DNA from 2 places in the Paenibacillus sp. FSL M7-0420 genome. Region 1 is predicted to be linked to the other one. Evidence: predicted binding sites of a transcription regulator. Region 1 holds the regulator's gene; the other holds the start of a gene.
The links. Region 1 encodes Rex, which represses fermentation and respiration genes when NADH is low (regulators of the CRP and FNR family bind a similar motif). Its sites were predicted from a motif close to TTGTGAAATATTTCACAA; they were not measured.
Positions count from the first base shown of each region.

Region 2: the regulator Rex is predicted to act here: its motif matches at 2,364-2,381, upstream of MKX51_RS31140 (cytochrome ubiquinol oxidase subunit I).

Region 1 covers NZ_JBBOCJ010000001.1:4,439,180-4,444,115, reverse strand. The annotation lists gene dinG (ATP-dependent DNA helicase DinG) at 1-1,600, shown strand, start outside; gene MKX51_RS19010 (redox-sensing transcriptional repressor Rex) at 1,757-2,407, shown strand; gene MKX51_RS19005 (amidohydrolase) at 2,397-3,698, shown strand; gene MKX51_RS19000 (cell wall elongation regulator TseB-like domain-containing protein) at 3,728-4,249, shown strand; gene MKX51_RS18995 (aminoglycoside adenylyltransferase domain-containing protein) at 4,530-4,936, shown strand, end outside.
Region 2 covers NZ_JBBOCJ010000001.1:7,236,047-7,240,982, reverse strand. The annotation lists gene MKX51_RS31155 (S1C family serine protease) at 109-1,356, shown strand; gene MKX51_RS31150 (cold-shock protein) at 1,750-1,950, shown strand; gene MKX51_RS31145 (cold-shock protein) at 2,042-2,272, shown strand; gene MKX51_RS31140 (cytochrome ubiquinol oxidase subunit I) at 2,496-3,884, shown strand; gene cydB (cytochrome d ubiquinol oxidase subunit II) at 3,888-4,901, shown strand; gene cydD (thiol reductant ABC exporter subunit CydD) at 4,901-4,936, shown strand, end outside.

The DNA.
Region 1 (4,936 bases):
TCCCTGGTTCCGCAAATGCTATTACCACCGGGCCAAGCATGAAGCCGGGATCTCCGATGTGGTGGTCACCAATCACTCCAAGCTGTTCGCAGATGTCAAAGCCGGGCATCAGCTTCTTCCGGCGTACGACCATCTTGTTATTGATGAAGCCCATCATCTGGAGGATATTGCCGGCAAGCATCTTGGCATGCAGATGAAATATTTCACATTCGCCCATACCCTCACCCGTCTCTATAAGGATAGCCGGAGCGGGCAGCTGCCTGCCCTCCGCCAGAGTCTGCAGTCTTCGGGCAGTGAGCAGGCTTCAGAATGGAGCGGCGTGATCGACCGGATCTATCCAGATCTGCTGACGGTGAAGGAGTCCTGGGATGCGCTCAGCGACCGGCTCTTCAGCCTGCTGCCCGAGCGCAGCGATGCCGGGGCCGGTGAAGCAGGCCAGCTGGTGGCACGCCTGCAGCCGGGCAAGAAGCCGAAGGATTGGGAGGAGCTGGCTGCCCTTGAGAATACACTGAACCTCAGTCTGAGCGATATCATCCGCAAGGGCGACAAAATGCTCAGTGAGATGCGTGACACGGACAGCCAATCCTCCTCAGACAGCCTTGTGACCGATATCGGCGGGTTATTCAAGGATCTGGCATCCATTAGAGAGCAGATCCGCTTCTTCATGAGCCTGAACGATGAGAATATCGTGTATTGGCTGGAGGGAAGCGGTAATTATAAGGGTAAGTCGCTGCAAATGTATGCTGTTCCCGTAGATGTCAGCACCCAGCTTAGGGAGCTGTTCTTCGATAAGAAGAAGAGCATTATCCTGACCTCGGCCACCTTATCCGTGGATAAATCCTTCCAGTTCATGATCGATAACCTGGGTCTTGGCGAGGCTGCCGAGCAGCGGCGTCTGATGACTGCACTGCTTCCATCGCCATTCAAGTATCGTGAGCAGGCGCTCCTGGTCATTCCCCGGGACTTCCCGAGCGTCAAGGGAAGTATAGGGGATGCCCGCTTTGTGGACACCCTCGTGCACTCCCTTGCCGAGACAGCTGTAACAACACGGGGGCGGATGCTGGTGCTGTTCACCTCCTACAAGATGCTGCGCCAGGTGTATGAACCGCTGAAGGAGGCACTTGCCTCACAGGATATCGCGGTGCTGGGACAAGGCGTGGAAGGCGGCAGCCGGAGCAAGCTGATCCGCCGCTTCCAGGATAGCCCGGCTTCGGTCTTGCTGGGTACCAGCAGCTTCTGGGAAGGGGTGGATATCCCGGGAGAAGCATTGACCTGCCTGGCGATTGTCAGACTGCCGTTCCAGCCGCCGAATCACCCGCTGGCAGAAGCGAAGTCGGAGCTGCTTCAGGCACAGAAGAAGAATCCGTTCATGAAGCTGTCCGTGCCGCAGGCCGTCATCCGCTTCAAGCAGGGCTTCGGGCGGCTGGTCCGCACGGCGCAGGACCGGGGCATCGTAATTGTGTACGATACCAGAGTCATCGAATCGCATTACGGAAAGTACTTCCTGTACTCGCTCCCCGGTCCCAAGATGGAGCATATGCTCACCGAGCAGATGGTCCCGAGAATTGCCGAATGGCTGGATGACGGCGGGGTTTCCTAATTCATCTGCTATTGCTATTATTAATAAGTCATGATTAACCTGAAGATCCGTTCCCGCCTGCCCTGCCACTCCGGCAGGCGGCGGGGCACGGTTGCTATAATCGGCATTACATGAAGCGAATTTGTGATGTTACATCAACTTGAAGGAGGAGAATACATGAAATCGGATAAAATATCGGAGGCCGTCGTGCGCAGGCTCCCAGTGTACCTGCGTTTCCTGAACGATCTCCAAAAACGTGAAATCTCCACAGTCTCTTCCCAGGAGCTGGGCCAGAAGCTTGATCTGAATCCCGCCCAGATCCGTAAGGATTTGGCTTATTTCGGTGATTTTGGCAGAAAAGGCATCGGCTATGATGTATCTTATCTGATTGAGAAGATCCGCCATATCCTGAAGCTTGACCAGCAAATTAATGTTGCACTGGTTGGAGCCGGTAATCTCGGTCATGCCTTGTCTAACTACAACGCTTACTTAAAGGATACGATGAAGATTACTGCCATCTTCGATGCCTATCCGCCGAAGGTAGGCCAGCAGATCAACTCGCTGGTTGTGCAGCCGATGGAGGAGCTAAGCAGTACAATCCGCTCGCAGGGCATCCGGATCGGGATTATTACCGTGCCCGACAGCGAAGCCCAGAACGTAGCTGATATTCTTGTCGATTCCGGTATCGAGGCGATTCTGAACTTTGCACCGGTTATTCTCAAGACGCCTGCCAATATCCGGATTCATGCCGCAGATTTCACCACCGATCTGCAGAGCTTGGCCTATTATCTGCATGATGGAAAGGATGAGGCTGAAGATGAGCAGTAAGATCACGATAATCAAGAATGGGCACTTCCTGGTTCCGGGCAGTGACAAGCCGGTTCTGAGCGGGTACATGACCCTGGAGAATGATTTGATTACTTACATAGGTGAAGCTGAGCCGGCAGTGGAGGATGGCGCACAGGTCGTAGACGGCAGCCGTCTGCTGTTCATGCCTGGTCTGGTCAATACCCATGGTCATACTGCAATGTCACTGCTGCGCGGATACGGCGACGATATGGTGCTTCAGTCTTGGCTGCAGGAGAAGATGTGGCCGATGGAAGAGAAATTCACTGGTGATGATGTATATTGGGGAACCTCGTTGTCCGTGCTGGAGATGCTGAAGGGCGGGACAACCACCTTCCTCGATATGTATGATCATATGGACAGGGTAGCGGAAGTGACCGAGCAGTCCGGTATTCGTGCTGTGTTGATGCGCGGCGTAATTGGGCTGTGCCCGGAAGAGGTACAGCAATCCAAGCTCGCTGAGGCGATTGCTTTTGCCCGTAACTGGCACGGCAAGGCTGACGGCAGAATTACGACCATGCTCTCACCGCACGCACCGTACACCTGTCCTCCAGAGTTTTTCATGAAGTTTGTGCAGGCTGCCCATGATCTGGACTTGCCAATGCACACCCATATGTCCGAGACGCGCCATGAAGTGGAGCAGAATGTGGCCGACTACGGCCTGCGTCCGGTCGCACATCTGGAGAAGCTCGGGATGTTCACCCGTCCTTCGCTCATTGCCCACGGGGTTCATCTGAACGATGAAGAGATCGGGATTCTGGCCCGCCATAACGTTGGCGTGTCGCATAACCCCGGCAGTAACCTGAAGCTGGCCAGCGGGGTTGCGCGTGTTCCTGAACTGCTGAGAGCCGGGATTAAGGTCTCCCTGGGTACAGACGGCGCGGCAAGCAACAACAATCTGGATATGTTCGAAGAGATGAGGCTGGCGGCTCTGATTCACAAGGGCGTAAGTGGTGATCCCACAGCGGTACCGGCTCCTGAGGCGCTTCTGATGGCTACGGAGTATGGGGCGCAGTCTATTTTCCTAAGCGGGGTAGGCCGGCTTGCCGCAGGAATGAAGGCCGACTTCATCGCACTTGATATTGACCAGCCGCATCTGCTGCCGCATACCGATCTGCTCTCCCATGCCGTATATTCGGCAAGTGCCAAGGATGTGGAGCATGTATGGGTGAACGGCCAGCAGGTTGTGAAGCATGGACAATGCCTGACACTTGATGAGGAAGCCATCCGCCGCAAAGCACAGGAGACGTTCGAGAGCCTGCTTAAACGGTAATTCAGGGGAACGGGAAAGGAAGCAGCGTGGTGAAGAAGAAGAGGAGAAGATGGATCTGGCTGGGGATTACCGTGGTGCTGCTCCTTCTGTTCGGACTAAGCCAGTTCTATGCCTACATTATGAAGGACCAGTGGAACGAGCGGAGTGAGGCCAAGGAGCTGGCCCGGGCGCGTGCCGGACTAACAGAGGTTACCAAGGCCCAGAAATCTGTCTGGAATGAGAATGAGATCTACTGGGTGCTGACCGGTAAAAATGAAGCAGGGACCGATCTGATGGTGTGGGTCCGTTTCACCTTGGAGGGCAAGCCTGCCGGAGGCGACAACGACCTGTATGCAGAGGAACTGAGCAATGGCACCTCAGAAGAGAAAATGCGCGGAATCATAGCCGCTCAGCTGCCGGACATTACGATCGAACGGCTGCTGCCCGGTGTATACAACGGGGAATATGCCTGGCAGCTATTTTACAAAAAAGACGGGCGATTCTATTACAGCTTCTACCGCTTCAAGGATGGCAGCGCCATCGGTGAGGGGTACAGTCTGCCGAATCGCTAAGCTAAGCGCTCAGCGGAAGAATACATGCGGGGGAACAGTTTATCTGTTCTTCCGTTTTTTTAACAGATAAATTTATATGTTTTGAGGTCCCCGCAAAGTACCTGAGTCAACACCTACGCTAAAGCCCCACTTTGTGGGGTTATTTTATTATTTTGACGGTGAGGGATGAAGGAAATCAGTACCCCTTCACTTCTGAGATATATCAATTGATATATTAAAAGTAATCCCTAATCTGCTATCAATAACTTGCATGTTGAATGTAACAAGGAGGTTGATGAAATTGGAAATATTGGCATATTTGTATCAGGCGGTGGATCTGTTCAAGGAGGAGCTGGGGGAGAATCTGTCGGGAATTTACGTGCATGGCTCACTGGCGATGGGCTGTTTTCACCCCGATACCAGCGATATCGATCTGCTGATCGTCGTACATGACAAGCTGCCCGCAGAGGTCAGTCATAGACTTGCCAGGCGTATTGTAGCTTATCATGACAGTCTGCCGAATAAGCGCGGAATTGAACTATCTATCGTCCTTAAGACATACCTGCGCAATTTTGTGTATCCTACGCCTTTTGAATTTCACTTTTCGGAAGCACATTTAGAGCGGTACAGAACTGATGAGAATTATCTGTGCGGCGGCTTTGAGGATGCTGATCTGGCGGCGCATTTTACAGTAGTCTACCATCGCGG
Region 2 (4,936 bases), 2.8 Mb from region 1:
AACCTTTTAGTACTTCGTGAAGTCTAAGAGATATAGCGGTTAAGCTCGGGCGTGGTTGCTTGGCGTTCAGTCGTGAATGCGGTGGCAATAGAGGGGAGAGAGTGTAACATGGGATTATTCGATGATGATTTCTATTCAACCAAGGTGTCACGGCGCAAAAGCGGCAAATCTAAATCAACCGGCGGTTATGCTGACGGCAAGTGGGCTGTCCGCAAATCGAAGCGGTCGCTGGCAACCTGGCAGATCTCGCTGATTAGCTCTGTCTGCAGTGCTGTAGCGGCTGTGCTGCTGTTCAGTCTGGTAACGGGACAGTTCGCCGCTGAGAGAGCTCAGGCTCCGGTGGTTATTGATAAGGTGGCTGCGAGCAGCGCAGATCCGTATGACCGGATTATTCAGGCTGCTGCACATATCCGCCCTGCGGTAGTGAGCATCATTAATCATAAACAAGACAATAAGGAACTTAATATTCTCGATGAATCTGCGCTAGGGTCGGGAGTTATCTATAAGAAGGATGACAATAAGGCATTTATCATCACGAATAATCATGTCATTGAGGGTGCCGGCAAGCTGGAAGTGGTTACAGTAGACGGCGTGACACACAAGGCGGAGCTGGTAGGGGCCGACAAGGTGAGCGATATTGCTGTACTCTCCATTGACGGCAAGGGAATCGACCGGATTGCTGAGATCGGGGATTCCTCCAAGCTGCGTCTGGGTGAGACTGTCATTGCCATCGGCAATCCGCTGGGGCTTGGAGATACACTGACTTCCGGCATTGTCAGCTATACAGAGCGGACGATACCGGTGTCACTGAACCAGGACGGCGTGTACGATTGGGAGCAGGAAGTGATCCAGACGGATGCGGCCATTAACGAGGGCAACAGCGGGGGCGCACTAGTGGATCTGGACGGCAAGGTGATTGGTATCAATACGATGAAGATCTCCGATACGGGGGTAGAGGGACTGGGCTTTGCGATTCCCGCCAATCATGTGGTGGATACAGCCAATGAGCTTACCTCCAAAGGCCGGATAGCCCGGTCATATCTGGGCGTCTATTCAGTGGATCTGAATAATCCGTATGTGCCGCTGGCCGACGACCAGCGCAAGGAGCTTAATCTTCCGTCTGTAGTAACCGATGGGGTTGTAGTTCTGGATGCGGTGGGACCGGCGAAGGATGCGGGTCTGCAGCTTAACGATGTAATTACGAAGTTCAACGATAAGCCGATTACCTCCACCCTGTCGCTGCGCAAATATCTGTACGATCATACCAAGATCGGCGATAAGCTGAAGATTACCTTTTACCGCAATGGTGAAGTGAAGCAGACCACGGTCCAGCTTCTTGAGAAGCCAGAGGAATAAAATTGGAAATGGCCGTATATAATAATGAGGCAGTCACGATTACGGAAACAGTTCAAGCCGTCCTTTTCAGGAAAAAAGAAGAGGGCGGGGCTGTTTCAAGAATAAATAAATGGGGTAATTGGTAGCATTGGGTATAAATATTACAATTTAATATGACTGGTAGCCCTTACATTGGGAAGTAGTCCTTATAAGGGAAAAAACGGAGGAATTAGGATAGAACAGCTTGCCTTTGTTATTAAGGTGTGGTAACATGAAATTATTCTTACATTGATACCTTATTCTCGCATTGAAAAGGGCTGTCAACCAAAGCTACAACCTTTCTCAATGTGTGAATTTTTTCTTTGTCTGAAGATAAAAAGAACATATTAATTTAAATTTGTGGAGGTAACACACATGCAAACAGGTACAGTTAAATGGTTCAACGCAGAAAAAGGATTCGGTTTCATCGAAGTTGAAGGCGGAAGCGACGTATTCGTTCACTTCAGCGCAATCACTGGCGACGGCTTCAAAACTTTGGACGAAGGCCAACGCGTTGAATTCAACGTTGTTCAAGGCAACCGCGGACCACAAGCCGAAAACGTTGTAAAACTGTAATTAATAGAAGGTACCGTCCCCGCTTGTGAAAGTTGGGACGGTCTTTTTTTATCATTACTTGCTTGCAACATAAAGGAAGGGAGGAACGGCAATGAACTACCGGAAAAAGCCTTTGGAGGAAGTACCGGAAGAAAATACCGCAATTTGGGCCTGTACCAATGAGGATTGCAATGGATGGATGAGGGATAATTTCGCATTTGAACATGCGCCTTCCTGCCGTCTCTGTCATTCCCCAATGGTTCGTAGCATGAAGATGCTGCCGCAATTGCTTAATTCAAATGGCGATCTCAAATCGCTTAAGAAAGGTATTTCCATTACCTAGACCAATACCTTTATGAGTCAAGACAACTATATATGCAGGGCACCTTCAAGACGGTGAAACCGTCTTATTTTTTTTGCTTTTAAATGCAAAATTGTGATATTTGTCACAAATTTATTGTTTTTTATGCCTAAACGGGGCGTATAATGTGATGATTATCACACTTTGAGTGATAGAAATTTGACAAAATAGACATAACGAAATGGGGAGAAGGAAGGGGAGAAATATGGATACAGTACTGCTGTCGCGTATACAATTTGCGTCGACGACAATTTTTCATTATTTCTTTGTGCCAGTATCGATCGGACTTGCGCTCATAATTGCCATTATGGAGACCATGTACGTAAGAAAGGGCAATGAAGAGTACAAAAGAATGGCGCAATTCTGGGGGAAGCTATTCCTGATTAACTTCGCAGTAGGTGTAGTAACAGGGATCTTGCAGGAGTTCCAGTTCGGGATGAACTGGTCGGATTATTCGCGCTTCGTCGGTGATGTGTTCGGGGCTCCGCTTGCGATTGAAGCCTTGTTGGCCTTCTTCCTGGAGTCCACGTTCATCGGAATCTGGATCTTCGGCTGGGATAAGGTATCCAAGCGGATTCATCTGTTATCCATCTGGCTGGTCGCCTTCGGAACGATGCTGTCGGCATTCTGGATTCTGCTGGCTAACTCGTTCATGCAGCATCCGGTCGGCTTCGCAATAAATAACGGTCGGGCTGAAATGAATGATATCTTCGCACTGATTACGAACGGCCAGCTGCTGGTGGAATTCCCGCATACAGTGCTTGCCGCCTACGCTACAGGCGCCTTCCTGGTAACAGGGATCAGTGCTTACAAATTGCTTAAGAAGCAGGACGTTGCTTTTTTCCGGAAATCATTCGAGATTGCAGCCATTGTAGGGGTTATTTCTTCCTTCGGCGTTGCTGTTGCAGGACATGCACAGGCTCAATATCTGGTAGAGACACAGCCGATGAAGATGGCAGCATCCGAAGCGCTGTGGGGTGAGAGCGGCGACCCGGCACCTTGGACCGTATTTGCCAATATCGATGTGAAGAACCAGACCAACAGCAATGAGGTTCAGGTTCCGTATCTGCTGAGCTTCCTGTCCTACAGTAAATTCTCCGGTGATGTGAAGGGGATGCTGGAGCTGCAGAAGGAGTATGAAGTAGCCTACGGACCAGGAGATTATATTCCGCCGGTCAAAACAACCTTCTGGAGCTTCCGGATCATGGTTGCTGCCGGCACGCTGATGATGCTGTTCGGGGTATATGCTATCTACCTCATGTGGCGTAAAAAGATGGACAGACCCAATACCTGGTTCATGCGCTTCATGTTCTGGGGACTGCTGCTTCCGCCGATTGCCAACACGGCCGGCTGGATTATGACAGAGATCGGGCGTCAGCCATGGACTGTATTCGGACTTATGACTACAGAAGACAGTGTATCACCTAATATTACGAGCGGACAGGTGCTGTTCTCGGTGATTTCTTTTACCGCGATCTATGCCATATTGGGTGCAGTGCTGGTCGGCCTGTTCGTCAAAGTGATCAAAAAAGGTCCTTATGCTATGGATAACGAACACGGTGAATCCCACGATCCGTATAACAAGGAGGGCTAACCCATGTCACTTAATGAATTATGGTTTCTGCTGATTGCGGTGCTGTTCGTCGGGTTCTTCTTCCTGGAAGGCTTCGACTTCGGTGTAGGGATGGAGACGCAGATTCTGGCTAAGAATGATACGGAGCGACGGATACTGATCAATTCGATCGGGCCGTTCTGGGATGCGAATGAGGTATGGCTGATTACGGGTGCCGGTGCAATGTTCGCGGCCTTCCCGCACTGGTATGCTACGCTGTTCAGCGGCTTCTATATTCCGTTTGTATTTGCTCTGCTGGCGTTGATCGCCCGTGGTGTCGCCTTCGAATTCAGAGGCAAGCGCGATTCCAAGGCTTGGCAGAAAACATGGGATGTCTGCATCTTCTTCGGCAGCTTCCTGCCGCCGTTCCTGCTCGCCGTGGTATTCGCCAGCTTCATCAAGGGCTTGCCGATCGACAAGGATATGCAGATGTATGCCGGATTCTTCGATATCGTCAATGCGTATACGGTGGTTGCAGGGATTACGGTTGTCCTGCTGTGTCTGGTGCACGGGCTGATGTTCACTACGCTCCGCACGCTTGGAGATCTGCAGGAACGGGCGCGTAAGCTGGCCCAGAAGCTGCTGATTCCACTGGCGGCGCTCTTGGTAGCCTTCGTTGTGATGACATATACTATGACGGATATCTTCGATAAACGCGGAACGCTGCTGTGGATTGTAGTTGTTCTCGCTGTCGCCGCTTATCTGCTGGCCGGATATTTCATGACTAAGAAGAAGGACGGCTATGCCTTCGGGATGACCGGCGCTGTGATGGCGCTGTCTGTTGCATCGATCTTCATCGGACTCTTCCCGCGGGTTATGATCAGCTCGCTGGATCAGGCGTTCAACCTGACGATTACGAATGCGGCCTCCGGCCAATATTCGCTGAAGGTGATGACGATTGTAGCGCTGACCCTGCTGCCGTTCGTGCTGGGCTATCAGATCTGGAGTTATTTCATCTTCCACAAACGGGTTCATGAGAAGGAGCATCTTGAATACTAATGGATAAAAATTTGCTTGGGTACAAAGGAGTTAAG